3 regions of the Halobacillus sp. AWH4_228 genome follow, and region 2 is predicted to be linked to each of the others. Evidence: riboswitches for the same ligand, from Rfam matches in the RefSeq annotation. Region 2 holds a riboswitch; each other region holds the start of a gene.

Region 1 (10,630 bases), 340 kb from region 2:
AATGCATAACATCCCATCCCCTTCATTAGAAATTATCCATCCGAACGATTGGTTTCATTGATCGCTACCTCTTCAATTTTCCAGCTGTCGCCCTCTTTCACGACGGTGTAATCCTTCGTCCGCTCGTAATGCGTTTTCTCTCCTTTTGAGTCGGTAAAGATGAACGCTTCATCTGTCGTCACCACATAGCCATCTACTCCATAGGCCGTGGATTTCACAATGTTATTCTCCGTGAACGCATAGGTGAAGCCTTTGCCGGAGATCCCGTCCAAATAGTCCTTAAACTCAGCGGACGCCTGACTGCCATCCTCGAGGAAAGGAGCAATCATCGAGAAGTCCTCCGCATTCAACGCTTCTTCATAGACCTCCCGGAAATCGAGCACGTGATCCTCGGCTGCTTCGGAGTCATCCGATTCCGGTACGTATTCAAAGACCGATTCCTCCGGTTCCTCCAGTTCTTCCTCTTCAAAATAAAAGCTCAATTCACCCCAGTAATCGCCATCCTCCGTACGGACCTGTCCGGACTTGATCACCTCTTTCTTATCGTTTGTCCACTCCGCATGAAGGACCAGCTTGTTTCCGTCCGGCACAGGACCGATGACTCCAAGCTCATCCAGCGACTTCTTCGTACTCTTTCCGTTGACAAAAAGAATCGCTTCCGGCTGGTTGGTATCGACATCATACGTAGTCCCTGCAAAATATAGTTCCATATAATAATCCGATTCCTCCGCCAGCACCTGGTATTCCCACGTTTCTTTGAAACTTCCATATACGTTCGATGCCTCCCCCTTCACCTTATACAGACCAGGGTAGGCTTTGACCGTGACTTCGTCCTCGCCAGCATTCTCCACGGTGATTTTTTCTTTGCCGACTGTAAAGGAAGCCTCGTCCATGTTCGTTAAGAATCTGATCTCAGTCGGAACCGCTTCAATTTCATACGTCTTGTACATCCCAGGGATTACGGCTGTCTTTTTGACAGACAAAATCGGGCTGCCGTATTCATCGCGGATGATGGTATCGAACCGCTGTTGTCCGCTGACGGCATCCAGCATCTGCTCACGGATGGTCTCCCAGTCGTTTTCCTTCAAATACTGCAGGTATTCCTTCTCATTCAGCCATGCTTTTTCATCCAGGGACAACTCGCTTACAAAAGCCGCCGCATCATTATCTGTGACCGCACGATCCATCGCCCGAATCTTCGTCGTCGGGTCAAGCATCGATGACAAAATCAAATGAGCAGTCAGCAGCACAACAAAAACCGCCCCTATCGAGATCAGCGTGATTTTCTTTTTCCGCGGCATCGGTGGTCTTGGCGCTTTTGCTTCCGACCGGGTCAGCGGAGCATCCTTGGGTGCACCACATTCGGTACAGAAAGTTTCTTCCCCGCCCATCTCATGATCGCAGTGTTTACATACTTCCATCCAGCGACCTCCCTCGCCCTTGAAGGTGTTTCCCCGCCTGCTATGTACCTTCCTCCCTTCACCTGATTTAGTTCCATATAATGGGGAGTAATTAACTATACTCAAACGGCCGGGGGTGTATGACTGTCCCTTTTTCCATAAAAAAGAAGAGGACATCCCTCCATGGGACGCCCTCTTTTCCTATTCCTCTATTTACTTTGTAAACTTCACGCAGACCGGCTCGGGCACGAATACATCAGATTGAACAAGCGTCAGCCTGCCGGTTGATTTGTCCCGCTCGAACAACGTCATCGTGTTGGACTTCTGATTCGTCGCAATCAGGAACTCCTCGGAAGGATCCATCACGAAATCACGCGGCCAGTTCCCTTCTGTTGAGGTCCACTCTACAAAAGTAAGTTTCCCTGTATCCTGATCGACTTCGTAAACGGCGATGGAATTATGCCCGCGGTTGCCGGCATAAACAAACTGTCCATCTGAAGAAATATGAATGGCACTGCCATCATTGGTTTCATCAAAGTCCTTAGGGATTGCGGCAATGGCCTGCTGCTCGGTGAAGCTGCCGTCCTTTTCATCATAATGAAGGACAAGCACTTCTGAGCTGAGCTCCGTCATCACGTAGGCATACTTTTTGTTCGGGTGGAAAGTAATGTGACGCGGACCGGAACCCGGTTTCGTGTTGAACACCTGCACCTGGCTCAACTCGCCATTGTCTACGGCGTAAGTGATGACACGGTCGCTGCCAAGGTCAATCGCAATGACGTATGTCTCATCAGGGGTGAAACCTGCATAGTGCATGTGGGGTTTTTCCTGACGCTCATGAGGACCGGTCCCTTCATGCTCCACGATAGAAACTGCAGGATTCAACGATCCATCTTCATTCGTCAGGTAGGAGACCACTTCTTTTGTATGATAGTTAGCCGTGACAACATTGTTGTTCAAATGATCCACACTCACGTGGCACGGTGGAGATCCTGCAGCTGTCTGAGCGTTCAATTTTGTGAGTTCTCCCGTTTCTGCATTGATAGAAAAGGACGTGACACCGCCGTTTTCCCCGTCTTTGGAAACTGCATAAAGATTCTTTTGATCGTCACTCACGGTGACGTACGTAGGGTTCTGCAATTCTGCAGCCAGCTGAACATTTTTCAGTTCCTTAGCGTCTGTATCCAGGGTGAACTGATAGACGCCTTTACTTTCCTGTTTGGTGTACGTACCGATGTAACCAACATATTCCGGCATAGTAAAACTCCTTTATTGAATAGTATCAGTAATTACCATACCCATTATCTCATAAAGACAAAAGAGGCTGAATCATTATCCATTTATGAATATCGAAAGTTATTAAAATCTCTGCTCATAGATCTAAAAGCAGCTCTACCTGTAAGGTATCATCTAATCAGTGAAACGTTAGGTATCCGCAGGAACCATCGGAGAATGGCTGATGGATGAATTGATAGGTGCCTTCATTTTTCTCGTGAAATCCCCTTAGAATTGAAAGAATCGGCAAACCCAGCTGTCAAAGACATTCGCACGTTTACCACCAGTCACAGAATACAATTAATTTTCTCACTTTTCTATAAAATGCATTGACACCTTTCCTTCATACTGCTAACATGGCACTTAACCAAATAAAGGAAGAACATCTTATCCAGAGAGGTGGAGGGACTGGCCCTGTGAAACCCGGCAACCGCTATATTGATAGCAAGGTGCCAAATCCTACTGAGTGAATGCTCAGGAAGATAAGAGATGCCCACAATCTCTAACCTCTCTATCTTTGATAGAGAGGTTTTATATGTTTCCAATTGAATACCTATTTCTTATCCAGAGAGGCAGAGGGACTGGCCCGTTGACGCCCGGCAACCATCAAGCAACAGCTTGAAAAGGTGCTAATTCCTGCAGGAGATGATCCTGGAAGATAAGAAGAGCCGAGAGCCCTCTTCTTATTTTTGTGAAGAGGGCTCTTACTATTATAAAAACAGGAGTTGTTCCATAAATGACGACAGTACTTCTAGACGGCATCCGCACCCCCTTCGGTAAGTGGAAAGGGGCCTTGAAAAAGAAATCCGCAGCAGAACTTGGGTCTCATGCGCTGAGCGCTCTATTAGAGAGAAATCCGGACGCGAAACAAGCCGATGGTGTCCTGCTCGCCCAGGTGATTCAGGCCGGGGGCGGCCAAAATCCTGCGAGACAGGCCGCTTATCAAGCGGGGGTGGATATCGCTACACCCGCCATCACACTGAACAATGTTTGTTTGGGAGGTATCGCTACAATTACCGACGCCTCCCGCAGGCTCCGATTGAATGAAGGAGAGCTGTACATCGTCGGTGGATTCGACTCGATGACGAACGCTCCTCACACCGCTCCTGTCCGGGCTTCTAACGGACTTGGTCACAGCCTGCTGAAGGACACCTTACTGAACGACGGGTTGTGGTGCGCCTTGAGTGATGTGTCGATGGGAGCTCTCACCGATGAGAAGAACCGCTCCTTCGACATCAGCCGGGAGGAACAGGATGAATACGCCGCCCTTTCCCAGCAGCGGGCAGCGGACGCTCAGAAAAATGGTTGGCTGGAGCCGGAAATCGCTCCTTTTACTGAACGACTCGCAGAAGATGAAGGCATCCGTAAAGGGACGACAGCCGAAAAATTATCAAATCTCTCTCCCGCCTTTTCACGCGAAGGCACGATCACCGCAGGCAATGCCTCTCAAATGACGGATGGCGCGAGCGTTGGGATCGTTACCACGAAGGAAAAGGCGGAAGCCCTCGGCCAACAGCCGCTGGCGGAAATCATCGACTGGTCAGAGATTGCCGGACCGGATCCGAGTTTACAAACGAAGCCATCACAGGCCATTCAGAAGCTGTTAGACAAACACCAGTTGACCACGGACGATATCGATTTGTTTGAAATCAATGAAGCCTTTGCCAGTGTCGTGATTGCCAGCTGCCGGGAGCTCGGAATTGATTATGACCGCGTCAATGTGAACGGCGGCGCGATCGCTCTCGGCCACCCGTTAGGCGGGACAGGATTCCGGCTCGTTCTGACGCTTGCCCATGAACTGAAACGACGCGGCGGAGGGAAAGGCATCGCTTCCCTTTGCGGCGGTGGCGGCCAGGGGATGGCCCTGTTGATCGACGTTCCCCATTCATAATTCGAAAGGAGACAATTCCCATGAATACACCCATTACCGCTCAGCGTTCCCCTTACCTGTGGGAACCATCAAACGAACGCATCGAACAGTCGCACATCAAAGCTTTTGCTGACTATACCAATCAGGCGCTCTTCCCTTATGATCGGTTCCACCGCTGGTCCGTTTCCCACCTTTCCGATTTTTGGTCAGCCGTATGGGATTACGCAGGGATCATTGGAGAAAAGGGAGACCGTGTGTTTGTTCCCGGTCCTTCGATGCCGGATAGTGCATGGTTTCCGGACGCCCGCTTGAATTTCGCTGAAAACCTGCTGCGCGGGTCGCTTGACCGGATCGCGGCCTATGAAGCGAATGAGGCAGGCCTCACCCGAAGCATCACGCTGCAGGAACTGAAACAATCCGTTGCCAAAGCCCAGGAAGGGTTCAAACAATTGGGTGTTCAGGAAGGTGACTGTGTCGCCGGCATCACGACGAACGATATCCAGGGACTCGTCGCTCTGCTTGCCACGACATCACTAGGCGCCACCTGGACATCCTGCTCCCCGGACTTCGGAACAAAAGGAATTGTCGACCGCATTGGTCAGGTAAAACCGAAAGTATTAATCGCGGCACTCTCCTATCAATATAAGCAGAAGCCCTTCGATATCGAAGATAAAATTAAACAGACAACCGAGCATCTGGAAGGACTATCCGCGGTCGTCACGTTCGGAGGAGAAACGTCGATCGAAGGCATTTCCACTCTATCCTGGGACGAGCTTTGCCGCAATGAAGCCGAAGAGCCAGTGTTTCAACCCGTTCCCTTTAACCATCCCCTGTATATTTTATATACATCCGGAACGACGGGGCTTCCGAAAGCGATCGTCCATTCTGTCGGAGGCACCCTCCTGCAGCATGTAAAAGAACACCAGCTCCACTGTGATGTCCAGCAGGATGATGTGTTGTTCTGGTACACCAACACCGCCTGGATGATGTATCCGTGGCTCGTTTCCGGACTCGCCAGTGAAGCCGCCATCCTGTTGTATGACGGCTCTCCCGTAAGAAAGGAATCCCTCACCCATTTGTGGGACATTGCGGATGAAGCCGGCATTACCCATTTCGGCACAAGCCCGAAGTATTTAGACACATTGATGAAAGCAGGCGTCGATTTGAAAAGCAGTCATTCGCTTCACTCCTTGAAAAGTGTGCAGTCGTGCGGGGCTCCCCTGGCACCCGAGCAGTACACCTGGATCTATCAAACCATCAAAGAGGATTTGTTCCTCGCTTCCATTTCCGGGGGCACCGAAATCATCGGCTGTTTCGTAATGGGCTCTCCGGTCCACCCTCTGAAGCAGGGCGAAATCGCCTGCAAAGCGTTGGGGATGGCGGTGGACGTCTTGGATGAGCGCGGCGCATCGGTCTACGAAGAAAAAGGCGACCTTGTGTGTACGAAACCATTCCCAAGTATGCCGCTCACCTTCTTCGGTGAAGGCGGCGACGAACGCTACAGGAAGAGCTACTTCTCCAAGCGCCCGGGGATTTGGACACACGGGGACTTAGCTGAACAAACCATCGATCAGTCCTTCATCATTTATGGACGGGCGGATACGACCTTGAATCCCGGCGGCGTCCGGATCGGAACAGCAGAAATCTACGGGGTCGTGGATCATATCAAGGACATTCAAGACAGCGTCGTATTCGGATCCCCGAAGGATCATGATGAAGAAATCGTTCTCTGTATCGTGACCGAGCAGCTGACGGAAGACTTGGCGAAAGACATCCGCGGGCAGATCCGGAAGAAGGCTTCTCCACGCCACGTTCCGAGGCGGATTTATCAAGTGGAGGAAATCCCCCACACTATCAATGGAAAAAGAGTCGAAGGAGCAGCGAAAACAGCCGCTTTGGGAGAAGAAGTGAAGAATGAAGCTTCTCTGCGCAACCCATCCAGTCTGCAGGCGTTCCGCCAGCTCTCAGAAAGGACGTTCATGTAATGACCACCGCCATCCAAGGGGCGATCACCGGCATCGGTGAATTGAAGCCCGTCCGTTATTCAGAAGGAAAAACCACCTTAAGCTTGATCGCAGAATCCGTCCGCCTCGCCGTCCAGGATGCCGGCCTTTCCAAGGATGACATCGACGGCCTCCTCGTCGGACCTCAAGTCGGGGAGACGCCGCAGCATGTGCCGGCGACGGTTTCCGAATACTTAGGCATCGATCCCACGATGTCCAACACCGTCGATCTCGGCGGAGCGACAGGGCCGGGGATGATCTGGAGAGCAGCCGCAGCCATCCAGGCAGGCATGTGTAAAACCGTCGTCTGTGTTTTGGCAAACAAAAATGAAAAAGGGGAAACACTACGCTCTCCCAACCGCAATCCGATCCGCGAATTTGATGTACCTTTTGGGGCTTCCGGAGCGAATACCTCCTATGCCCTGCTAAAACGTCAGCACATGGAAGAATACGGATCCACTCAGGAAGACTTTGCAAGAATCGCTTGGTGGCACAGAAAAAATGCCCAGCTGAACCCGGATGCGATTTTTTATAATAAGCCGCTCGACCTTAAAGATATTCTTGCCTCTCCGATGATTTCCGATCCGCTTCACATGTTGGAAATCGTCATGCCTGTGGCCGGGGGAGCAGCCGTTGTGGTCACTTCTCCGGAGAAAGCAGTGAAAGGGAAGCATAAGCCGGTTTATCTGAAAGGAGCGGGGGAAAAAATCACCCACCGCGCGGTCAGTCAGGCACCAGACCTGGACGCCCTGCCCTTCCACGCTTCCATTCCAAGAGCGCTGGAACAAGCCGGGACAAACGTGGAAGAGATCGACCTTTTCTCCTTGTATGACTGTTATACGAGCGTCGTCGCCATCACCCTGGAGAGTGCAGGATTGTGTAAGCCCGGGGAGTTCGGAGAGTTCGTCAAAAACCACAGCTTCGGCCATGACGGGGATTATCCATTAAACACCCACGGCGGCCAGCTGGGCTTCGGCCAGGCCGACCTGGCCGGCGGTATGTCCCATGTGGTAGAAGCCGTCCATCAATTGCGAGGCGAAGCCGGGAACCGTCAAATCCCGGATGCCGCACAGGCCCTTGTGACAGGAAACGGCGCCACATTAAGCGAAACAACAGCCCTCGTGTTAGGAGGAGAACAATGAGCCAGCAGCCAAATATTTCACTGCCCGGTCCAACGATCACCCCCATCAGCCAGCCTTTTTGGGAGAGCATCCAGGCCGGACATCTCAGCCTTCAGCAGTGTGACAAGTGTGAGCAGTGGGTCTTCTATCCCCGCGCACACTGTCCCCACTGTTTTCATGATTCGTTAACATGGAAACAAGCATCCGGACGAGGAAAGTTGAAAACTTGGAGCGTCATCCACCGTGCGGGACATCCCGCCTGGCAGGCCCATACGCCTTATGTCGTCGGCGTCGTCGCCCTTGAAGAAGGACCTTCCTTATTAACGCACGTCCTGGTAGAAGAAGACGCCTTAACTCATAACCTGAACGTCGAAATCGACATTACTGACGTCGGTCCGCACCCCTTGCCATTCTTTAAAAAACAGGAGGAAACCCCATGATCCTTACGTACTTCATCGCAGTGGCTCTATTCTGGCTGCTCGGATTAATCCTATGGAAGAATTTCTACACGACGAAGAAAGGAGAACGTTAACCGATGCTTACAAGCTCCAGCGTATTACTATGGACCGTCATTCTTTTACTAGCTGTATACTTTGCCGCTGTGACGTGGGTCGGTAAAAAAGGCCGGGCGCACAGCCAGTCGATGGCCGGCTTTGCCACCGCCCGCGGAAAAGTGAGCCCCTGGCTTGTCGGCGCTAGTTTCGCCACCAGTTACGCCAGTGCCAACCTGTTCATCGGTGTCCCGGGACTCGCCTACGAACACGGAACCGCCGTCCTCTGGTACACCCTCGGCTGCTTTGGTGTCAGCTGGGTGGGACTGCTACTCTTTGCCAAAACGTTCTGGCGGTACGGAAAAAAATTCGGTCACGTCTCGACCCTTCCCGAGTGGCTTGGGAAGCGTTATAACTCGAAAGCCCTGCAGGCGATCGTCTCTTTACTGATCTTATTCAATGTGTATTATATCGTCGGGCAGAATGTCGGGCTTGCGACCATCTTTGAAACCGTCATCGGTATCCCCTACTCCTGGGGCATCATCATCGGTGTCGCCATCACGATTCTGTACATCGGTCTTGGCGGCGCCTTCGCACAGATCATTACCGACGGCATCCAGGGCATTCTGATGGCCATCACTTCCATCTTCATCGTCGTATCCTTTTTCTGGACAATCGGTGGAGGATGGAACGTCTTCGGTGTGCTCACCGACCGCCTCCACAGCATCGATCCGAATCTGACCGCCGCCATTGCCGACAGCGGCCCCTATAACAGTGCGCTCGCGATTATGGCCGTCCAGTTCCTGCTCTTCAGTTTCGTACTGATGCCGCACCTGTTAAACAAAGTGCTCTCGATTGAGAAAGAGGAAGATCTCGCTCCATTCACCTTATCCGCAGGACTGGTGCTGTGCATCATATCCACGCTCATGGTCCTCGGCGGACTCGCCGCCCGCGTCCTGTTCCCGAGCCTGCAGAGTGCCGATGCAGCGATTCCGACCTATGTCATCGAAGCCTTCCCGAGTTTCATCGCAGCCATCATGATCGTCGGCATCATCTCCGCGATCTTATCGAGCACAGACAGCCTGTACCTAGGCATCACGACAAGCATCGGCAACGACTTGTACCGCGTCGTCGCACCGATCCTGTCCTCGAAGAAAATGTCCGCCCAGGAGCTGGACAACAAGTCATTGAAAGTAGCTAAAGGATCCCTGATCGTCGTCGGCCTGCTGTCCCTCTACTTCTCCCTGGAACGACCTGAATCGCTGGCCTACCTGATCCAGTTCAGCTTCTCCGCGATCATATCCGGGATCATCGCACCGATCACCCTCGGGTATTTCTGGAACCGGGCGAATCACTACGGCGCAATCGCCGCTGTCGTTACGGGTGCTTCCTTATATGTCGCCTTTACGACGCTGAACGTATTCGGAAACATCTTTATTGCCATGTTCTTCAGTGCCGCTGCGGCCTTTGTCATTATGGGGGTTGTGAGCGTGTTGACTGGTAAAGCGAAGGAAGAAAACCTGGTGCTTGAGAAATCCAGTTAATTTTCCATATATCAAAAAAAGATCTATAAAAGAAGCGTATCACCTCTGGTAGAAACCTAAGGTGATACGCTTCTTTTTATGTTAAATACTCATGAGGTAAAGAAAGACATTCTCAGTGAACCTGACCGCCAGCCTTTATGGTCCCGCTTTTTCCCCATAAAAAAGGAATCCTTTTTTAAAGAAAGCGGCAACTTGACTCATCGTCTATGGTTGTTCCTTCCAATCCATACGATGATTTTCTTATGAAACCAATACCTCATACACTCATCCAAAAAGCAGTCGGAAAACACTTAAGGGATCTACGGTTAGCGCAGGGGCTTTCCCAGGAAGAACTGGCGTACCGAGCTGGCATGCACCCTACGTATATCAGCGGCATAGAACGCGGACGAAGAAACCCGTCCATTACGAACTTCTACTATTTAGCTCATGCGCTGGACGTCCACCCAAAACAACTGATCCCTTCCATTCCATTAGACAGTAAAGGGGAGGAAAACGATGACTGATTCTATAAAGAAAGAGTATCTACTCCTCCCCACTTCAACTTCTTCCATCTATATTGAATTCCTCGGCCAAAATCCTGTTATGGCCATGACCACTTGGAAACAGACCTATATTAAAGCAGAGGCCTCGACGAAAACTGAAGTCATTCAAGAGATACTAACTATGATAAAAAATGACCCTTATACTTTCTGAATCCAGAATCCATAACATGTTTATATGAACACTTACACATATATTATAAAAGTGTAGTGTCATTCATCAACAAAACACCGTCCTAATAATTAGGTAGTCAGCATCGACCATACAGAATTTTCTTCACACAAAAAGTCCCCCTCATTTTACATGAGGGGGCTACTTCATTACTTAACTGTTATCTTTTTTTCATAGTATTTAACATACCAATCAGCGAATCGCTGCAAGCCATC
Region 2 (10,630 bases):
GGGATCCTCTCCTCACAGGGACATTCAATTTTCCCGGGAAAAAGTGTTTTTGGAGGCATTTGAATAAAGAGAAGGAAGGATGTAAAAGAATGAAAAAGGAATTGGAGGGAAAAGTAATTTTCAATGAAAAGATTGTCTCCATTGTGATAAAATAAGACGTAACAAGTTGGAAGGAGGAGGAGCATATGCCTGTTACCTTCTACTGGTACCCAAACTGCGGTACTTGTAAAAAAGCGAAAAAATGGCTGGATGATGAAGGGGTTCCTTACGAATCTGTACATATTGTTGAACATCCCCCTTCACAGGAAGAGTTGAAGGACCTCACGGCCAGGAGTGAACGACCGGTTAAGAAATTTTTCAACACCAGTGGGAAGAAGTATCGGGAGTTAAACCTGAAGGAAAAGCTGAAAGATGCAGATGAAGAAGAAATGCTGCGCCTGCTCGCTTCAGACGGGATGCTCATCAAACGGCCCATCGTCACTGATGGAACAAATGTCACTGTTGGTTTCAAAGCCGATGAATTTGAAAACGTCTGGGGCCGATGAGCAGAACATTGGAAATAAAAGCAGAAGGCTTTTATGTTTATAACTGTCATTAAACAAAAACAAGAACTGTGGAGGTAATCGAATATGAGCTTACCAAAAGATCTACGTTATTCTCAGGAACACGAATGGGTGAAAGAAGAAGGAGAAAAAGTCAGAGTCGGAATCACGGATTTTGCTCAATCTGAACTTGGCGACATCGTTTTTGTTGAGCTTCCTGAAGTGGGAGAAGAACTAAAAACAGACGAGCCTTTCGGAAGTGTGGAATCTGTAAAAACCGTTTCCGAATTATATGCACCGATCAGCGGTAAAGTTGTAGAAGTGAATGAAGATTTGGAAGACAGCCCTGAGTTTGTGAATGAGTCTCCTTATGATAAAGCCTGGATGGTTGTTGTTGAACCAAGCGATTCTTCAGAAGTTGAGCAGCTGATGTCTTCTGAAGAATATGAAGCGATGATTGATGAAGATTAATCAAAACAAGTAAGCCCGTTGTACAGGCAGGACTGATGATTCCTTGTCTGACATGATCGTGCTTGATCTTAATCATGTTCAGACCATGCCATATGGCATGGTCTGTTTCTATATAGTAGGTGATGAAGATGGATGGAGAACGGATTTTGATTGTTGAAGGGATTACAGATAAGAAGAAATTGAACAAAGTACTGGATGAGAAAATCGAAATCATCTGTACCCATGGGACGCTCGGTATTGAGCGAATGGAAGAAATGATCTTTGAACATAACCTGGATGAACGATCGGTCTATATCCTTGTGGATGAAGATGATTCCGGTTTTAAACTACGGAAGATGCTGACAGAGGAACTTCCGCACGCAGAGCATATTTATATTGATAAAGCCTTTAGAGAAGTGGCGGCTACTCCCGAGCCGGAACTCGCCCGTGCCCTGTTAAGCCGTCATTTCAGCGTGAAGTCGATGTATTTAATTTAGGAGGAAGCTTTGCAGAATTTAATACAAAATGAGGCAGCCTGGGTGCTGTCCTCGGATGAAAAAACGATGACATTTATTCACAGCCCTTTTTGCGGGACGTGCCACCTTGCCCGCAAGATGCTGATAACGTTGGAAGAGATGTATAAAAAAACACTATTCTCGGAAATGAACGCCTCTCTGCATCCTGCATTGATGGAACAATATCGAGTGGAAAGTGTTCCATGCCTCTTGATTACCCATAAAGGAGAAGTTCTTGAAAAGGTCTATGCTTTTCAATCCGTCCCACACATGTATGAAAAGATCATTCCCTATCTATAACCCGCCTTTATTCCCCGGGAAATGACAAGATAAAAACGGTAAAAAACCCGTCCTGCATAAACAGGGCGGGTTTTATTCATCGGCCGTATGACCAGTGATAAGCGGGTGGGAGGCCTTCCGCTGTTTTGATGATTAAACAATTTCCCCCAGGGACTGGACGATATCGAGAAAGGAAGCTTTATCACCGAACGATTCGTGGACCCTGCCTTCCTGATCTATGATAATAGTGGAAGGGACGCCCTTGCAGCCGAACGTATCGTATAAGCTTCGCCCATCATCAATCAAGGTAGGCTGGTTAAGAAATTTTTCAGCATATTCCTTTCCGGCATCAGGGCTGCGTTCACGACCGGGAACGTTAATCGTAACCAGCTCCACTTTTTCTTTGTCCATCGTTTCAAAGAGCTGCTCTTTTTTAGGTAAGTCTCTCCCACAGTCAGGACACCAGGATGCCCAGAAAGTCAGGACGATCACCTTTCCGAAATGGTCGCTCAGACGATAGGTGGAGGGCTGATTTATATAAGAAAGCTCAAATTGAGGAGCACGTTCCTTCATGATTTCATCTCCTTACTGTAAAAATATACCTGATTATTATCTTTGACGTCCGTATAGACTCCATGCTAACATAACATATAATTTCACAGCGACATCATAACTTATCCAGAGTGGTGGAGGGACTGGCCCTTTGAAACCCGGCAACCGGCAAAAGCACGGTGCTAAATCCTGCGGAGCGTAAAGCTTTGATAGATGAGATCCACTAAAGTCTCTTCTATTTTAGGAGAGACTTTTTTGCATATCCAGATGTTCTTCTTTTCTGAAAAGTAGCTCATTTATGTTGACACGCTGGTGGCAGAGTGCTAAAATCCACTTTGTAGTTATGAAATGAATTAAAGCAGTAATAATTTAATAAGCTAAAATCTCTTATCCAGAGTGGCGGAGGGACTGGCCCTACGATGCCCGGCAACCAGCAGGTGTAACCGACCTGTCAAGGTGCCAAATCCTGCAGAGCATAACAGCTCTGACAGATGAGAGAACAGAAGATACATTGTTATTGAAACGCCATTCTGTTCTCGAACAGAATGGCGTTTTTTGAATGGGAGGGAACACATCATGATTACAATTAAGGATCTTTCTAAAGTTTTTCAAACGAAGGATCGGGAAGTGAAAGCTGTTGATGGCTTAAGCCTTACAATAAATAAAGGGGAAATCTACGGTGTCATTGGTTATAGTGGAGCGGGTAAAAGTACTTTTATCCGGCTGTTGAACCGACTGGAGGATCCAACAGAGGGCAGCATCCACGTCGGTGATCAGGATTTAACGGGCCTCAGTAAGAATAAACTGCGTATCGCCCGCCAGGATATCGGAATGATTTTTCAGCACTTCAACCTGCTTTGGTCCAGAACGGTTTATGATAACATCGCTTTTCCGTTGGAAATTGCCGGTGTACCAAAGGAAGAACGGAGCAAAAGAGTGAACGAACTGATCGATCTGGTCGGTTTATCCGGCAGAGGAAACTCCTACCCATCCCAGTTGAGTGGTGGACAGAAACAGCGTGTAGGAATTGCCAGGGCGCTGGCCAACAACCCGAAAGTCCTCCTTTGTGATGAAGCGACATCCGCTCTGGATCCGGAAACGACAGACTCCATATTGGATCTTCTTGTAGACATCAATGAAAAACTCGGACTGACCATAGTTTTGATTACTCACGAAATGCATGTCATTCGTAAGATCTGTCATCAGGTGGCAGTCATGGAGCAGGGGAAAATCGTTGAAAAGGGAGATGTTCTGGACGTATTTCTTCATCCAGATCAGCCAGTGACGAAGAAATTCGTCGATCAGGTGATGGGTGATCAGGAAAAAGAGCACTCTCTGAAATTGATCAAAGATAAGTACCAGTCCGGAAAAATTGTCCGGCTGCATTTTGTAGGAGAGAGTACCAACCAAGCGCTGATCAGTGAGGTCTCCAGGAAGTTCGTCCTGGATGTGAATATTCTTCACGGGAAGATCACGCAGACGCAAAAAGGAGCTTACGGAACGATGTTTGTTCAGTTTGAAGGAGACGATGAGGAAGCAGCCCGGGCAATCGAATATATACGCTCGACTTCTGTGGAAGTGGAGGTGAACCCGGATGCTTAATGGATTACTGCCAAACGTACGCATGGAAGACATGATTACAGCAACAAATGAAACGTTGTATATGACTCTGATTTCCGTAGCCGGCACATTTATCCTCGGGATTCTGCTCGGCCTGCTGCTTTATTTATCTGGTCCGGGAGGGCTCTGGCAGAACAAAGTGGTCAATGCAGTGACAGCTTCTGTCGTAAACATTTTCCGTGCCATTCCTTTTATTATATTGATCCTGCTTCTGTTCCCGTTTACAGACTTCTTGATTGGAACGATCCGCGGTCCGAACGCAGCCCTTCCGGCGTTAATTATCGGAGGAGCTCCGTTTTACGCGAGACTTGTTGAGATTGCATTGAAGGAAGTGGAAAAAGGTGTCGTAGAGGCAGCGAAGGCGATGGGGGCTAAATCATCAACGATCATCTTCAAAGTCCTGCTGCCTGAATCCATGCCTGCCCTTATTTCAGGAATTACGGTGACCGCCATTGCACTGATTGGTTATACCGCCGTGGCGGGTGCGATTGGTGCCGGTGGTCTTGGAGACTTTGCTTATTTCTACGGTTTCCAGCGTAGTAATTTTGATGTGGTCTTCATTTGCACGGTGCTTATCATTATTATTGTGTTTATTTTCCAATTCATCGGTGATTATGCTTCCCGTAAATTGGACAAAAGATAAAAAACAAAAGGGAGAGATTATTCATGAAAAAAATCTGGACAACAGCGGTTGCGCTGTTATTCGTTCTTGTTCTTGCCGCCTGCGGTTCTTCTGAGGAAGATTCCTCCAGCGGTGAAGGAAATACGGAAATTACAGTAGGAGCAACAAGTGTTCCTCACGCTGAAGTTCTTGAAGAAGCAAAGCCGCTTCTTGAAGAAGAAGGGATCACGTTAAATATCGAGGAATACCAGGATTACATCCTTCCAAACCAGGATTTGGCCGAAGGACGTATTGATGCAAACTATTTCCAGACGATTCCTTATATGGAACTTCAAGAGCAGGATAATGATGATTACGATTTTGCCAATCTCGGCGGGATTCACATTGAGCCGATCGGTGTGTACTCCCAAAAGTATGACAACCTTGAAGACGTAGAAGAAGGTACCGAGTTCGTCATGAGCCGTTCTGTATCCACCCACGGTCGTGTATTGACACTTCTTGAAAAAGAAGGGTTGATCAAACTGGATGAGAGTGTAGAAAAAGTGGATGCCACGGTCAATGATATTGTCGAGAACCCTAAAAACCTTCAGTTTGATACCGGCGTGGACGCAGCCGGCCTTCCTGAAGTGTACAACAAAGAGGAAGAAGTCCTTGTAGCGATTAACACGAACTACGCGATTGAAGCGGACCTTGTACCAAAAGATGATGCGATCATCCTTGAAGGGACAAACTCCCCTTATGTGAACGTCATCGCTGCTCAAAGCAAAGACGAGGACAACGAGGCACTGAACACGCTAGTGGAAGTCCTGCGTTCTGAAGACATTCAAACCTTTATTGAAGAGGAATACGAAGGAGCAGTTATCCCTGTTTCCGACGATTCTGAATAACGGATAAAATAAGTGACTGCGGTTGATACTAACCGCAGTCACTTATTATTTATGGGAGGTTTTAACATGCAGGATCAGAATATGACGTGGACGCAGACATATTTACACGATTATAAAGAAGGAATGGGTGTCTTTGCGGAACACATGCCTGAAGTCGCCCACCAGTTCAGTCAATTTTCCCAGGAATGTTTTAAAGCCGGAGAGCTTTCACAAAAAGACAAGCAGCTGATGGCTCTCGGAATCAGCATCGTGGCCCAGGATGAATACTGTATGATCTACCACACCAAAGGCTGTGTCGATCAGGGAGCTTCGGAAAGAGAGATCATGGAAGCTTGTGGAGTCGCCGCAGCTTTTGGAGGCGGAGCAGCTCTCAGTCAAGCTGTTACCCTTGTCCAGGACGCCTACAGTGATTTAACGAACAACGTTAACTAATTGAATTATTAGAAAATTAAAGAAAAAGTAATGTATTAAATGGAAATGCAATTATTAAACGCTTACATCGGTCCGCGGGTCCGCATATGAATGAAAATGCGGTTTCAGAAGATTTTATACAGGGTAGAGGTTTGTGGTAACCTAAATTGTGTAAATAATCTGAAAGGGTTGATTCGTTATTAATGACCATCTGCAGTTGAATTTCACCGCTGAAATGGAAAAGGCAATGCATCAGGCTCACAATACGAGTTATGCGGAGTACAGCCGTAGACTGGACACTCGGCTGGAAGTAGAACAAAAGCGTCAGCGTGAATTCGAACAAACTCAGAAAATGCATGCCCAGGTGGACCGTCAATTGCATAGATAATGTTTAGGAACGAATCAATCAGGTGGCTTTAGTCACCTGATTTTTTCATGTTATACTAATGTAGGAAAGTGAGAATGAACATGTATCAATGTCCAGGTTTCCCTCTCCTTTTACCAGTGGGAAAAAGTTGATTACAAATAAAAAATGATTTAAGATTATAATGAGAATAAATTGAGAATGAATGTTTGTTTTCAGTCTGACTGGACATTCGATAATAATAGATACTGGAGGTATACATTATGGCAGGATCAACATTAGAAATTAAAGATCTTCACGTAGAGATTGAAGGTCAGGAAATCCTTAAAGGTGTAAACTTAACAATCAACGGCGGTGAATTCCACGCAGTTATGGGACCAAACGGAACAGGTAAGTCCACGTTGTCCTCTGCAATCATGGGTCATCCGAAGTATGAAGTAACCAAAGGTGAAATCATCCTTGATGGTGAAAACGTACTGGAGATGGAAGTAGACGAGCGTGCGAAAGCCGGCTTGTTCCTGGCCATGCAGTACCCGAGTGAAATCAGCGGTGTAACCAACTCCGACTTCCTGCGTTCTTCCATTAACGCTCACCGTGAAGAAGGTGATGAAATCTCTCTTATGAAATTCATTAAAGAGATGGACAACACGATGGATACACTTGAAATGGATAAGAACATGGCTCAGCGTTACTTGAACGAAGGTTTCTCCGGTGGTGAGAAAAAACGTAACGAAATTCTGCAGCTGATGATGATTCAACCGGCGATTGCCATCCTGGATGAGATTGATTCCGGCCTGGATATTGATGCTCTTAAAGTCGTTTCCAAAGGGATCAACGAAATGCGCAACGACTCCTTCGGCTGCCTGATCATCACTCACTACCAGCGTCTATTGAACTACATCACTCCTGATAAAGTACACGTGATGATGCAGGGTCGTATTGTGAAGTCCGGTGGTCCGGAGCTTTCCCAGCGCCTTGAAGAAGAAGGATACGACTGGATCAAGCAGGAGCTTGGCATCGAAGACGAAACGGTCAACGCGTAATAAGATAGGAGGGTAACCATGACAGTAGAAGTCACACTACCATACGACAAAGAGTATGTTACAAACTTTTCCCAGGGTCTTCAGGAACCTGAATGGATGAAGAACCTTCGTCTAAGTGCTCTGGAGAAATCAGAATCTCTTCCATTACCAAAACCAGATAAAACCAATATATCCAAATGGAACTTCACGGAATTCGATCATCACGTAACGAGTGATAAGATTGAAAATCTTGACGATCTTCCAGTTGAAATCAAGGACTTTTTAGATCAGGAAAAAGAACAGCAGAACCTTGTAATTCAGCGTAACCATACCGTTGCCTATGCAGCGATTGAACAGCAGCTGAAGGACAAGGGTGTCATCTTTACAGACATGCTGACAGCTGTCCGTGAGCACAGCGATCTCGTTGAAAAGTATTTCATGAATGATGCGGTGCACGTGGACGAACACCGTTTGACTGCGCTGCATGCGGCTCTAGTGAACGGCGGGATTTTCCTTTATGTTCCAAAGAACGTTCAGATCGAAGAACCGATTCAGGCGATTTTCTGGCAGGAGGATCCTAAAGCCTCTCTCGTTAACCACATTCTTGTTGTGGCAGAGGAAAACAGTTCTGTTACGTATGTGGAGAACTATATTTCCCACAATAAAGAAGAAAAAACTTCTTCCAACATTGTGGCAGAAGTGATCGCTAAAGACGGAGCGAAGGTTTCCTTCGGTGCGGTGGATAACTTCGAAGCCGGAACGACAGTTTATGCGAACCGCCGCGGTGTAGCCTATCGTGATGCAGTGATCGAATGGGCTCTCGGCCAGATGAATGAAGGAGATACCGTCTCTGAAAACATCACGCATTTGATCGGTGACAACTCCCATTCCAATGCGAAAACAGTAGCCATCGGCCGTGGAGCGCAGAAGCAGAACTTTACAGCGAATATCACCCATTTCGGAAAAGGGTCGGATGGATATATCCTTCAGCACGGAGTTATGAAGGACAAAGCCTCTGCAATCTTTAACGGAATCGGAAAAATCGAACACGGCGCCAGTAAATCCAATGCCGAGCAGGAGTCCCGTGTACTGATGCTCAGCAAAGATGCACGTGGTGATGCGAACCCGATCCTTCTTATTGATGAAGATGACGTTACCGCTGGTCACGCTGCTTCTGTCGGCCGTGTGGATCCAATCCAGCTTTATTATCTAATGAGCCGTGGAATCTCTCGCTTTGAAGCGGAGCGTTTGATTATTCACGGATTCCTGGCACCTGTGGTAAATCAATTGCCTGTAGAGGCGGTAAAACGCCAGCTTAGACAGGTAATTGAAAGGAAAGTCTATTAATGGATGTAAAAGCTGTACGCGAACAGTTCCCAATCCTTCAACAGGAAGTGAATGGGCATCCGCTCGTGTACCTGGATTCCTCCGCGACTTCCCAAAAACCCCTTCAGGTGATTGAGAAGCTTGATGAATACTACCGCGGATACAATTCCAACGTTCACAGAGGTGTTCATACACTGGGAACGAAAGCAACAGACGAATATGAAGGTGCCCGCGAAAAAGTCCGCCGCTTCATAAATGCTTCCAGTACACAGGAAGTCATTTTCACACGTGGTACAACGACAGCGATCAATACGGTAGCATCAAGCTACGGCCGTGCGAACCTTTCTGAAGGTGACGAAGTCGTCATTACTCAGATGGAGCACCACAGCAACATCATCCCGTGGCAGCAGGTCGTCAAAGAAACAGGCGCTGTCCTCAAGTATATTCCGATGCAGCCCGATGGAACCGTTCGTTTGGAAGATGCAGAAGCAGCGATTACCGACAAAACGAAAATTGTAGCAATGATGCATGTATCCAACGTACTTGGTACGATCAACCCGGTGAAGGAAGTGGCTGAAATCGCCCACCGTAAAGGTGCAGTCATGCTCGTGGACGGAGCTCAGAGTGTCCCTCATATGAGCATCGACGTCCATGACCTGGATGCTGACTTTTACGCCTTCAGCGGCCACAAAATGTGCGGTCCGACCGGCATTGGTGTTCTCTACGGTAAGAAAGCCTTGTTGAATGATATGGAGCCGGTTGAATTCGGTGGTGAGATGATCGATTTTGTTAACCTGTATGATTCCACGTGGAAAGAGCTTCCGTGGAAATTTGAAGGGGGTACGCCGATCATTGCAGGCGCTGTTGGTCTTGGCGCAGCGATCGACTTCCTTTCAGACATCGGACTGGATAACATTCGCAGGCATGAAGAAAAACTGGCTGCCTATGCGGTTCAGGAAATGAACAAGATGGACGATATGAAGATTTTCGGTCCTGAACATCGTGCCGGTCTTGTAACGTTCAATCTCGGCGATGTCCACCCTCACGATCTCGCAACCGTGCTTGACGCTGAAGGGGTGGCTGTACGTGCGGGACATCACTGTGCCCAGCCGCTGATGCGCTGGCTGAACGTTTCAGCTACGGCCAGAGCAAGTTTTTATCTCTACAACACAGAAGAAGATATAGACCGACTTGTCGCTGGATTACAAACAACAAAGGAGTATTTTGGCGATGTCTTTTAATAACCTAGATACCCTTTACCGTCAAGTCATTATGGATCATTATAAAAACCCGCGCAATCGTGGCTCCATTGAAGGAAATCCAATGGTCGTAGATATGAACAATCCGACCTGCGGGGACCGGATACAGGTTTACCTGCAAGTGGAGGACGGATTGGTCCAGGAAGCGAAGTTTGACGGAGAAGGCTGTTCCATCAGCCTTTCCTCCGCATCCATGATGACGCAGGCGATTAAAGGCAGACCCGTTGATGAAGCATTAAAAATGTCCGAGCTGTTTTCCGACCTTATGCAGGGGAAAGACATTGATGAAGACGGCCTTGACCTTGGCGACATTGAAGCCCTTCAGGGAGTAGCCAAGTTCCCGGCGCGCATCAAATGTGCGACACTGGCATGGAAAGCCATGGAAAAAGGTGTCGGAGAAGAGAAGCAGGACTAAAGCTTTTGCCAATACCAAAAGGAGGTATGTACCATGGCCAAAAAAGCGCCAGAAGTGGGAGAGTACCAATATGGTTTCCACGAAAAAGACGTATCCATTTTCCGTACACAGAAAGGTTTGACGAAGGAAGTCGTTGAACAAATTTCTAATTATAAAGAAGAGCCGAAGTGGATGCTTGATTTCCGCCTGAAGTCTCTTGAGCAGTTTTATAAAATGCCGATGCCACAGTGGGGTGGCGACCTCCAGGAACTGAACTTTGATGATATTACGTATTACGTAAAACCATCCGAACGTTCCGAGCGTTCGTGGGATGAAGTTCCGGAAGAAATCAAGAATACGTTCGACCGTCTTGGAATTCCGGAAGCG
Region 3 (10,630 bases), 1.0 Mb from region 2:
CATCTTCGCTTTTTCAGGCTGCAGGACATAGGAAATCCCCTGCTCTTCCAAAGCGGCTGCCGTTACCTTTCCGACAGCAGCAGCGAGAACATTTCGATTAAAGGCATCGACGACCGGCTGCTGCTCTTTCGAAAACAGCTGTTTTACCTGGGTTTTACTGGTGAAAACGACCGCATCAAGATTTTCCTTTGTAATTTCTCTTCGCAGCCTACCTAAAATATCGGGATCCGGAGGCAGGAATGAGTAGGGTTTTGATAAATAAACATCGTATCCCATTTCCTCAAGACGGTCTTTTAAGGCAGCATCATCCAGGTTATAGGCTTGTAAATACACACTTTTTCCTGCTTTTGCGGTATTATTCTCCATATAGGACAACAGCTTTGCCATTGTCCCGTCTTCAGCGATCCATTCATAAGCGAGGTTTTGTTCCTTCAACCAGTCAGCAGTTTTTTGACCGCGGATGAGCAGGATTTCATCAGATAATTTTTTTACAAATGAACGGCGGTGACCAATGCCTGCAGCAGCCTCTTCCAATGTCCGAGCCCCTATACCAGTCGTTAACAAAACATAATCAAAGGGCTTTTTTAAATAATGATGAACATCCCGACGGGCCGTTTCCTGATTATATTGCTGAGAGCCTTGGATGGGATAGCCGGCGGAGCGTCCATCCATATTACGAATCAGCCTGGCAATTTCATCCGCGCGCCGATCAGCTGCCACCCCTATCTTTTTACCGGCCAGACCTTTCACAGTCATCCGCCTCCTTCTCCTTATGTATTTCTTCCAGCAATAACTGCTGATTCACCTTGGATTGACAGGATTCTTTCAATCCCTCCTCCAGATAAAAACGCCTCCGGTCAGATGAAAAGCCGGCATGTCGAAGTTCATTCCTTAACGTGAACAAAAAATCGACATAACTCCCGTAATCCTCCGGAAACTGCTCTTCAAACCTCTGTTTAATTTCGGCTGACAACGAAGGGCTGGCCCCGTTTGTTGTGACAGAAACAGAGAGTCTTCCCCTCTTCATATGGGCAGGAAAATGAACATTCCCGCCTCCATTGTCTGCACGGTTGAGCAGCGGAACGTCTCCGGCCTCAGCCGCCGCTTGTTCATTCACCTCAGGCTGATCAGCAGCCGTAATGAGCAGAAAAGCACCGGACGCGTCCCCTTTGAAATAAGTCTTCTGCTTCCACTCAAATCCCCCCTTCTCCCATAACTGACGAAGGGCTTCTGTCAATTCCGGACTGATCACCGTCAGTTCCGGACCCTCTGACAAGAGAGATTTCAAACGCTTCTCTGCTACTCTGCCACCTCCGACAATAACGACCTTCTTTTTGTGTAAATCGATGGATAAAGGCTTCATTAACCGTTCACTCCGCTCTGGACATTCGGTTCAGCGCTTCCTTCACCCTGAATTGAAGTGAATGTTCCATCGCCGGGTGATCCTGCAGATGATGGGCGGCAGCAGCTGAATATCCTTGTTGGACAGCCTGATAGACTTCCTCTTGAATTTCTTCCATCAATACACCGGTAAACCAAAGGTATGGCACAACGATTGTATGTTCGTAATCCTCGATGGACCGGTGGAAAGCCTCTGGAAAACGCGGGGAAAGAGCCGCGAGGTAACAGACCTCCACGTGGGAATGATTGATTTCATCCTTCAGCAGCTGCGCAATTTTTTTGACGGCTTCTGGTGTATCCGGGTGACGGCTTCCTCTTCCCACCAAGAGGATATTCGTTCCTTTTTGAACCGGTACATCCGTTCCCTGCACACGTTCAGCGAGCGCTTTTATAATCGATGGCTGCACTCCCAGAGGTTCTCCATAGGAAAACGTCAGGCCGGAGTAAAGGCGGGAGATTTGATCAATCTCTTCAGGGATATCTTTATAATAGTGACCAGCACTCAAAAGCAGGACCGGCTGTACAACGATGCTGGATGCTCCCCTTTCCACAAGGCGCCGCACCCCTTCTGATATATCAGGTTCAGCGAGTTCCAGATAACAAATCTCATAAGGCAGATCATGCGCTTCCGCTGCACGGTGTAAAAAGTCCTCTGCCTGGGTGGTGGCTGCTTTTTTTCTGCTTCCGTGACTTACATACAGGACAGCTTCCATCCTCATCCTCCTCTTCCTAGCCTACAATCGTTTCCGCAGATACACGGGCGTCCTCACCGGCCGGGTCGAACCATTGGAGGTGGCTGCTCAGCTCCACCACTTCCCCCACAACGATCATGGCAGGGTTTTCGATAAAACGGCTCTTTTCTACAATCGTATCGATTGTTCCCTTCACCATTTTCTGGCTGTTCGTCGTTCCATTCTGGATAAGGGCCATCGGCGTATCTGGAGACCGCCCATATTTTTTCAGCCGATCACAAATCTCCGGAAGTCTTTTGACACCCATGTAGATGCACAGCGTATCCATACTTTTGACGACCCGCTCCCAGTACGCTTCTTCATCTGTTCCTTTCTTACTGACCCCGGATATGAAAGCGACCGACGAGCTGTATTCCCTGTGGGTGACCGGAATGCCGGCGTACGCAGGGGCAGCCGTCCCGGATGTAATTCCTGGAACGATCTCAAAAGGAATGGACCTTTTTGCAAGAGCTTCTGCTTCTTCCCCTCCGCGGCCGAACACAAATGGATCTCCTCCTTTAAGGCGTGTGACCACTTTCCCTTGAAGGGCGTATTTGACAAGAAGATGATTGATGGTTGACTGGGACAGTGCGTGATGATCGGGCCTTTTCCCACAGAAGACGAGCTCTGCCCCTGCTTTCGTTTCCTCAAGAAGATCCTGATTGATGAGCCTGTCATACAGAACAACTTCAGCCTTCTGGACAGCTTTAAGACCTTTCACGGTAATCAAATCAATGTCTCCAGGACCTGCACCTACGATATATACTTTGGTCACGTTATCCCTCCTTGTCGTTCAGCCACTTTTTATCAATAAGAAGTTGAAAAATCTGTTCCGCACAGGTTTGGATGGAATGCTGGTCAGACCGAACGACACATTCCGGATTCACCGGTGCCTCGTAAGGAGCATCCACCCCGGTAAAACCGGAGATTTCCCCAGCCCTTGCTTTTTTATACAGTCCTTTAGGATCCCGGCTTTCACATTCCTCCACAGGACAGTCGACAAAGACTTCCATGAATTCTTCCTCTTCCAAAAGGGATCGGACCCGGTCACGGTCCTCCCTGTATGGAGAAATAAAAGCCGTCAAAACGATGGAACCATTGTCTGTGAACAATTTGGATACTTCACCGATCCGACGGATGTTCTCTGTCCGGTCGGCTTCAGAAAAACCAAGATCCCGATTTAATCCATGACGAACGTTATCCCCGTCAAGCAGGTAGGTTTGGATGCCGTGCTCAAAAAGAAGGCGGTTCAAATGGTTGGCAATGCTGGATTTACCAGCCCCTGAGAGACCGGTGAACCAGAGCACACCACTGAAATGACCATTTTTACTCCGGTAATCCTTTTTTTGGACGGCAGCTTCATGCCATGTTAAATTCGTTGCCATTCCATTCACCCCTTTACATCCGCTGTCTGTTGTTTAAGCCCTTCAATCAGCACTTCCACGACCTCCGGACGGCTGAACGTTTTCGGTGGTTTCTTGCCGCTCCGAAGCAGCTCGCGCACTTTTGTTCCTGATAAAATTACGTGATGCTCCTTGCTGTGGGGGCAGGTTTTATGAGAAGCCATTGCTTCACAGGCTTTGCAGTAGAAGCTGTGCTCAAAAAAGACCGGGGTTATTTCCAGCTCTCCTTCTTCAAAGTGGCTGAAGATTTTTTGAGCGTCATATGTACCATAGTAATCGCCGACACCTGCATGATCCCTCCCGACTATGAAATGGGAGCAGCCGAAATTCTTCCGGACAATCGCATGGAAGATGGCTTCCCGAGGGCCTGCATAGCGCATGGCCGCATTAAAAACAGCCAGCGTCACCCGGTTTTCCGGATAATATTCATCCAAGAGTACCTCATAACTTCTCATGCGCACATCACTCGGGATATCGTCGCTTTTCGTTTCTCCTACGAGCGGATTCAGAAATAGTCCATCTACGCTTTCCAGGGCCGCTTTTTGGATATATTCATGAGCACGGTGAACAGGATTACGCGTTTGGAAACCGACAACCTTTTCCCATCCGGCCTGTTGGAATCGTTCTCTTGTCTCTTCGGGATCAAGGTAGTAATGGTCTGAATGCTCCCGCTCCGGACGATGGAATACTTCAATTCTGCCACCGACATAATAATCCGGGCGCTTGTAAAGTTTACTGACCCCCGGGTGAGCGTCTTCTGTCGTTAAGTAAACCTTTGCAGCTTCTTTCTGTTTATCCGGCTTGTAAATGTCTTCGATTTCGATCACACCGTAGATTGCCCCATCTTTCACAAGAGCCGCTTGACCATGTAACGAACGGGCCTGCTCTTCAGAAACAGGCAGTGTGATCGGGAGACTCCAGGGAGTGCCGTCTTTCAAACGAAGATTTTCAACGACGTGATCATAATCTTCCCTTGTTAAAAATCCTTGAAGCGGACTGTATGCCCCATTAGCGATTAAATCGATATCACTCAACGCCATCGCATCAAGCTCGATCCTTTGTTCCGGAAGCGTATCCGGCTGTGCTGTAAAACGATTGATTAACTGCCCGCCATGCGGTTGAATAATGGACATCATTCATCTCTCCTTTATTGTTTCGTATCTCCCGCTGTGTGGAGTCCACACTCGGTTTTATCAAATCCCTGCCATCTTCCTGAACGGCCGTCATCCAGCGCTTTCGCTGTGCAGGGGATGCAGCCGACACTTGGATAGCTTTGGTCATGTAATTCATTGTAATCCAAGCTATTTAGTCGGATATAAGTCCATACGTCTTCCCATGTCCAGTGAATTAAGGGGCATACCTTGATGGACTGGAAGCGTTCGTCCTTGTTGACGAAGTTCGTATGACTCCGGCTTGCAGATTGTTCTCTTCTTAATCCCGACATCCAGGCCGCCGCTCCTGTCAGGGCTTCTTCCAGCGGTTTGATTTTTCTGATGGCACAGCATTGGTCGGGATTCCTTTTCCAAAGGGCCGGACCATATTCCTCTGCCTGTTCTTCCACTGTCAATTCCGGCTTTTTCATATGGATGTTCAAATCCGGATACCTCTTTTTCACTTTGTCTATCAAATCATAGGTTTCCTGGAAATGAAGTCCAGTGTCCAGAAAAACGACGTCGGCATCCGGCTGTGCCTTTGCAATGAAGTCAAGCAGTACGATCGCTTCAGCACCGAAGCTGCACGCATAAACGAGCTGTTTTCCATAATGCCCGTAAGCCCATTGAATCACACTCTCTGCCCCTTTGTGTCCATCATCAATATCCATATAAAGTAAAGGATCCCCGGTGAATGTTCCATATGTCGGTGCACTCGTATTCATAAGCTCCTCCTTTCTTATCTTCAACAAAAAAACCTTTCTTCTGATGGTAAGAAGAAAGGAGAGTCATTATACATGATTCAACCGTTCTTCTTATCCTTCCAAGTGTTGATCACCTGCTGGAATTGGCACAGCTTCTGTTCATGACGACAGATCCGTTGCCGAGGCTTCCAAGGGCCAGTCCCTCCACCTCTCTCGATAAGAAAAATGTTTCCAGATTTTGTTCAAAAGATTTGATTCAAATATTAGACCCGATTTAAAGATATGTCAACATGCATTTTAAATATTACTAGTTTTCTGTTTATTTTATTGTAAACCATTGACAAATCGTCATCCATGTTTTAGCTTTGAATATATTATTCATGTACTTAGGAATTCCGCTTTCAGCGCGGGCTACATATATCCTTATAAAGAGCCGGGGGAGGAAACTGGTCTGATGATCCCGCAGCAACCTCACATTGGAAAAGGTGCTCATTCCAGCAGACGGTGGTCTGAAAGATAAGGAGAGGAAGCTTGACCTCTTCTGGATGAAGAGGTTTTTTTATGCCTCTTCATGGTTAAAACCAAGTAATCTTATGTGTTTAATCAAAAGGAGAGGTACGATGAAGAAATTACTTATATTTTCACTGGTTGGATTCTTTGCTCAATTGATGGATGGAGCCCTCGGAATGGGATTTGGTTTAAGCTCCTCCACCATCCTCCTCGCCTATGGAATGGCTCCGGCGGTGGCCTCCGCCTCTATTCATTTGTCCCAGATTGCTACAACGGCAGCTTCCGGGTTTTCCCATTATAAATTCGGCAACGTGGATAAGCGTCTCGTTTTGACTCTTGCTCTCCCCGGAGGGATCAGTGCCTTTGCCGGGGCTGCTCTGCTCAGCTGGATTCCAGGTGAGCTGATCCGTCCGTACATTTCCGTTTTTTTACTAGGGCTTGGCGTTTATGTGGTCATCCGCTTTTTACTGATGAATCGAGTGAAGCCCTTGCATACAGAAAAAAGACCATTTCGACGGCGCTTCTTGTTTCCCTTAGGTTTTCTGGGCGGTTTTCTTGATGCCGTGGGCGGCGGGGGTTGGGGGCCGGTAAATACACCTGTTCTCTTATCCAGCAAAGGAATCCTTCCCAGAAAAGTCATCGGCACCGTAGATACAAGTGAATTCATCGTTACTTTATCTGCTACGGCCGGCTTCCTGATCTTCCTTGGGTGGGAAGAGCTGAGCTGGATGCTTGTGCTCGCCTTTGTGATCGGTGGCGTTATTGCAGCCCCCCTCGCTGCCTGGCTTGTGAAAAAACTCCCCCCTCTCGTGCTTGGGGTAGCGGCGGGTGGATTTATCATCTTGACGAACAGCCGGACCCTGCTCACCTATGCCACATGGAGTGAACAGACCTTAGTTATCATCTACAGCCTGCTTCTTGCCGGATATGCTGCTGCCGTTATCTTCTCAGTTCGAAAATATATTCAACGGCACCGGCACCCGCAGACGGAAACACGGTTAAAAAAAGCGCAGTTCTAATGGAGAACTGCGCTTTCAGCTTATAGAATGACAAGCTTAGAAAACAAACCGCCAAGGCGTTTGTCTAATGGTTGATCAATATCCTCTGTGAAACCATTTCTTTCATCTCCGCTCCTGCATTCAGACCATAGACCATTACAAAAGGCTGCCGGGAAAAATCCCGACAGCCTGCGAACGCTGTTCTAAATCCAGAAGCGCTGCATTTTATTCGATAGAGAAGATATAGCTGTAAATCGGCTGGCCACCATGGTGGATTTCCACCTCTAAATCTTCAAAGGTTTCTTCCACATAAGCTTCCAGTTCAGCCACATCCTTATCGTCCACATCTTCCCCTGTAAGAATAGTAAGGATTTCATCTTCATCCTCATCAATCATCTGGTTCAGCAGTGTTTTCGCTGTTGTGAGGGCGTCTTTATCGGTAGCTGATATCTTCCCGTCGGAAATCCCCATAAAATGACCCTTTTCAATATCAAGTCCGTCAATCTGGGTGTCCCGGACGGCATAGGTAATCTGCCCCGTCTTCACTTCTGACATCAAACTGGTCATTTCTTCTTTGTTCGTATCGAGATCTGCTTCAGGATTGAAACCAAGCATAGCACTCATCCCTTGAGGAATGGTCTTCGTCGGGATGACAGCCACTTCCGCTTCCGCCATCTCTGCAGCCTGTTCTGCTGCCATCACGATGTTTTTGTTATTCGGAAGAATGAACACGCGTTCTGCATGCGCTTCTTTAATGGCCTCCGATAAGTCCTGGGTACTAGGATTCATCGTTTGACCACCCTGGATGATTACTGTGGCTCCGAGGCTTTCAAAAAGTTTCTTCATCCCCTCGCCCATACTGACGGTGACAATACCATATGGCGCTTTTTTCTCAGGCACGGCTTTTTCTTTCTTATTACCTACGAGGGACGTATGCTGCTCCCTCATGTTTTCAATCTTCATATTGATCAGGCTTCCATACTTCTGTCCAAGCGTCATAGCTTCACCCGGGTACTCGACATGGACGTGAACTTTGACCAGTTCTTCGTCAGACACGACGAGCAGGGAATCACCGAATTCACTCAGCTGATTACGGAAAGCTTCTTCATCATAAGGATTCTCAGCAAGCTTATCCTCTTCGAATTTCACCATGAACTCCGTACAATAGCCGTAATGGATATCTTCGGTATTCATGAAATCCTGGGCAAGTTTGTGGTGTTCGGCGTTTACCATTTCATTCATGGAAACCAATTCTTCAACATCCGGCATTTCCTCGCCTTTCAAGTTGGCCAGAAATCCTTCATAAATGGTAACGAGTCCCTGGCCGCCGCTGTCGACCACACCGACTTCCTTTAGAACCGGAAGAAGTTCTGGTGTCCGCTTCAAGGAAGCTTTGGCTGCTTTTACGACACCTTCCATGAAAGGAATGAAATCCACTTCTTTTTCAGCTATTTCCACAGATGCTTCCGCTGCTTCACGGGCAACAGTTAAGATCGTCCCTTCCACAGGTTTCATCACAGCTTTATAAGCTGTTTTCACACCACCCTGCAGGGCCTCAGAGAAATCCCGGGTCGTTAACACTTCTTTATTCTCAATGGCTTTTGCAAAGCCGCGGAAGACCTGGGAAAGAATTACTCCTGAATTTCCACGCGCACCCATAAGAAGACCTTTGGACAGAGAAGTGGAAACTGCTCCTGCATGGTCCTGGGAAACGTTTCTCACCTCGTCCGCTCCGGAGGTCATGGAAAGATTCATATTTGTTCCTGTATCCCCGTCAGGTACAGGAAATACATTCAGCGCATCGATCATCTGCGAATTCTGCTTTAAATAATGCGCTCCTTGTAAAATCATCTCGGCTAATGTTCTGCCGTCAAGCTTTTGTAACGTCACACTTACTTCCTCCTTTGACTGCAACTGCAACCTATTCGCTTGTCACATGGACTCCCTGGATGAAAATATTGACAGAGTCAACGGACAATCCGACTGTTTTGTTTAATGTGTATTTTACTTGGGATTGGACGTTATGAGCGACTTCCGATATCTTTGTACCGTAGCTCACAATAATATACATATCAATGTGGAGGCGATCTTCTTCCTGTCTGACAACGACACCCCGGGAAAAGTTCTCTTTACGGAGCATTTCAGCCAGCCCGTCCCGCAGCTGGTTTTTAGAAGCCATGCCGACGATTCCGTAGCACTCTACAGCTGCTCCTCCAGCAATCGTTGAAATAACTTCATTGCTAATCGTTATATGGCCGTATTGGTTGTTCAAATCCACAGACATATAGATCCTCCTTTAGATTCCTCAATTTCTCTCCTAATTATAACACAAGTGAAGGGTGTTGAATTTGTGTTGACTGTTGAAAATAAGCCGGTTATCCCCTAATATACTTTGAAACAATTCAATCTGTCTGTCAAGAAAAAATTCTTGATATAATTGTCCGGAGATTATTGCAAAGCCTACATACATATGATAAAGTTACTAAGTATCTGATGATTTTTGTATGTAACAGGAGGGATTTTCATGGCACGAAGAAGTGTTCTATCTGGTAAAGGTACACGCGCAGGTAACCACCGTTCACACGCGATGAACGCTAATAAACGTAAATTCAAAGCAAATGTTCAAAAAGTACGTATCCTTGTGGATGGCAAGCCTCAGAAAGTTTACGTAACAGCGCGTGAACTTAAATCTGGTAAAGTCCAGCGCGTATAATGACAAGTTGAAAAAAGCACCCGTTCTGCGGGTGCTTTTTTTCTTGCCTTTATATGATTATGGCAGTCCCCGGGACCATCTCCTCCATTCCCAAAGACCACCGAATCGCATCAGGGCCTTCCGGGAGACACTTATTCTCTCCCTTCAGGCACGTATGGCCCGGAGCTAATCCTTTTTAAAAGTACTTATGACTGCGCGCACTATCCCCCCGACAAAACGCGGGAGTTTAATGGTGTAAAATTTCAAAAGAGCCCCCTCCTCCTAAGTGAACTAATGCGAACGCCCTTTTCCGTGATCCATTGAGTCTGTACTTCTTATTACTAAGAGTATGCCTGACTCAAATGAAAAAGTACCTGTATCTTCAACGAGCCTGTTGGAGATGCATAAGGTGGACCCGAAGGGCAGATACGCCCGGGAAAGTGGATAATAAAAGCCGTTGAGTGTAAGCTCCTTCACCTCCAGGGTCACAGGAAGAAAAGATAGATAGGGATACTGTGGGTCCTCTTTGATTTTATGCGAACCGGACCCTGCTATTTCCACCTGGTTCTGATGATCCACAATAACCGCCTTCACCCCTTTTTTCATTAACGGATACAACAGCTGAATGTTCGCCTGGGAATGATCCATCCTTCCCCCTGTTACTCCGAGTAATACGATATGCTCGGCTTTCCGGTTCAGTGCCTCATTGATCGCAAGCTCCAAATCTGTCTCATCCTTTTCGTCCGGATAGGTATGTATCATTCGGGCCTCATCTTTAATCTTCTGATAGGAAGCAGCGCTGACGGAGTCGAAATCGCCGATGGCCACATCAGGGGTTATCCCGGCTTCTACAAGCACTTCTGCTCCCTGATCTGCTCCGATCCATTCTACATCTTCCTCTGCCCATCTTTGGAAGCTGGGAATATAGGCTTTCGGCCCTCCGCCGACTACGATAACTTTTTTCACGTATGCTCACCCTTTCTATAGAAAAAGCCCAAAGGATTCTGACCAATCCTCTGAGCTCTTTCGACTAAGACTCT

The links. A riboswitch is a leader RNA that binds a small molecule or an ion and turns the genes downstream of it on or off. The one in region 2 is predicted to bind S-adenosylmethionine.
Region 1: another riboswitch for S-adenosylmethionine. It lies ahead of ACXADP_RS04550 (acetyl-CoA C-acyltransferase); the one in region 2 lies ahead of ACXADP_RS06180 (methionine ABC transporter ATP-binding protein).
Region 3: another riboswitch for S-adenosylmethionine. It lies ahead of ACXADP_RS11550 (sulfite exporter TauE/SafE family protein); the one in region 2 lies ahead of ACXADP_RS06180 (methionine ABC transporter ATP-binding protein).

Annotation. Positions count from the first base shown of each region.
Region 1 is NZ_JBSWTE010000001.1:913,956-924,585, reverse strand. It holds gene ACXADP_RS04565 (zinc-ribbon domain-containing protein) at 1-7, opposite strand, end outside; gene ACXADP_RS04560 (TcaA NTF2-like domain-containing protein) at 33-1,421, opposite strand; gene ACXADP_RS04555 (lactonase family protein) at 1,614-2,657, opposite strand; SAM riboswitch class I at 3,060-3,164, shown strand; SAM riboswitch class I at 3,233-3,340, shown strand; gene ACXADP_RS04550 (acetyl-CoA C-acyltransferase) at 3,412-4,566, shown strand; gene ACXADP_RS04545 (acetoacetate--CoA ligase) at 4,587-6,530, shown strand; gene ACXADP_RS04540 (thiolase family protein) at 6,530-7,690, shown strand; gene ACXADP_RS04535 (Zn-ribbon domain-containing OB-fold protein) at 7,687-8,109, shown strand; gene ACXADP_RS04530 (sodium:solute symporter family transporter) at 8,205-9,704, shown strand; gene ACXADP_RS04525 (helix-turn-helix domain-containing protein) at 9,947-10,207, shown strand; gene ACXADP_RS04520 (hypothetical protein) at 10,200-10,397, shown strand; gene ACXADP_RS04515 (GDP-mannose 4,6-dehydratase) at 10,565-10,630, opposite strand, start outside.
Region 2 is NZ_JBSWTE010000001.1:1,255,995-1,266,624, forward strand. It holds gene ACXADP_RS06155 (arsenate reductase family protein) at 186-545, shown strand; gene gcvH (glycine cleavage system protein GcvH) at 630-1,013, shown strand; gene ACXADP_RS06165 (toprim domain-containing protein) at 1,142-1,489, shown strand; gene ACXADP_RS06170 (thioredoxin family protein) at 1,499-1,807, shown strand; gene ACXADP_RS06175 (TlpA family protein disulfide reductase) at 1,940-2,359, opposite strand; SAM riboswitch class I at 2,458-2,558, shown strand; SAM riboswitch class I at 2,723-2,836, shown strand; gene ACXADP_RS06180 (methionine ABC transporter ATP-binding protein) at 2,915-3,940, shown strand; gene ACXADP_RS06185 (methionine ABC transporter permease) at 3,933-4,601, shown strand; gene ACXADP_RS06190 (MetQ/NlpA family ABC transporter substrate-binding protein) at 4,625-5,467, shown strand; gene ACXADP_RS06195 (carboxymuconolactone decarboxylase family protein) at 5,534-5,899, shown strand; gene ACXADP_RS06200 (YuzK family famiily protein) at 6,126-6,266, shown strand; gene sufC (Fe-S cluster assembly ATPase SufC) at 6,506-7,285, shown strand; gene sufD (Fe-S cluster assembly protein SufD) at 7,304-8,611, shown strand; gene ACXADP_RS06215 (cysteine desulfurase) at 8,611-9,831, shown strand; gene sufU (Fe-S cluster assembly sulfur transfer protein SufU) at 9,821-10,264, shown strand; gene sufB (Fe-S cluster assembly protein SufB) at 10,298-10,630, shown strand, end outside.
Region 3 is NZ_JBSWTE010000001.1:2,272,244-2,282,873, forward strand. It holds gene ACXADP_RS11515 (uroporphyrinogen-III synthase) at 1-756, opposite strand, end outside; gene ACXADP_RS11520 (NAD(P)-dependent oxidoreductase) at 731-1,363, opposite strand; gene ACXADP_RS11525 (sirohydrochlorin chelatase) at 1,371-2,114, opposite strand; gene cobA (uroporphyrinogen-III C-methyltransferase) at 2,131-2,907, opposite strand; gene cysC (adenylyl-sulfate kinase) at 2,909-3,517, opposite strand; gene sat (sulfate adenylyltransferase) at 3,523-4,668, opposite strand; gene ACXADP_RS11545 (phosphoadenylyl-sulfate reductase) at 4,683-5,411, opposite strand; SAM riboswitch class I at 5,499-5,613, opposite strand; SAM riboswitch class I at 5,811-5,913, shown strand; gene ACXADP_RS11550 (sulfite exporter TauE/SafE family protein) at 6,011-6,919, shown strand; gene ACXADP_RS11555 (DAK2 domain-containing protein) at 7,124-8,788, opposite strand; gene ACXADP_RS11560 (Asp23/Gls24 family envelope stress response protein) at 8,820-9,182, opposite strand; gene rpmB (50S ribosomal protein L28) at 9,423-9,611, shown strand; gene spoVM (stage V sporulation protein SpoVM) at 9,777-9,857, opposite strand; gene ACXADP_RS11575 (thiamine diphosphokinase) at 9,882-10,556, opposite strand.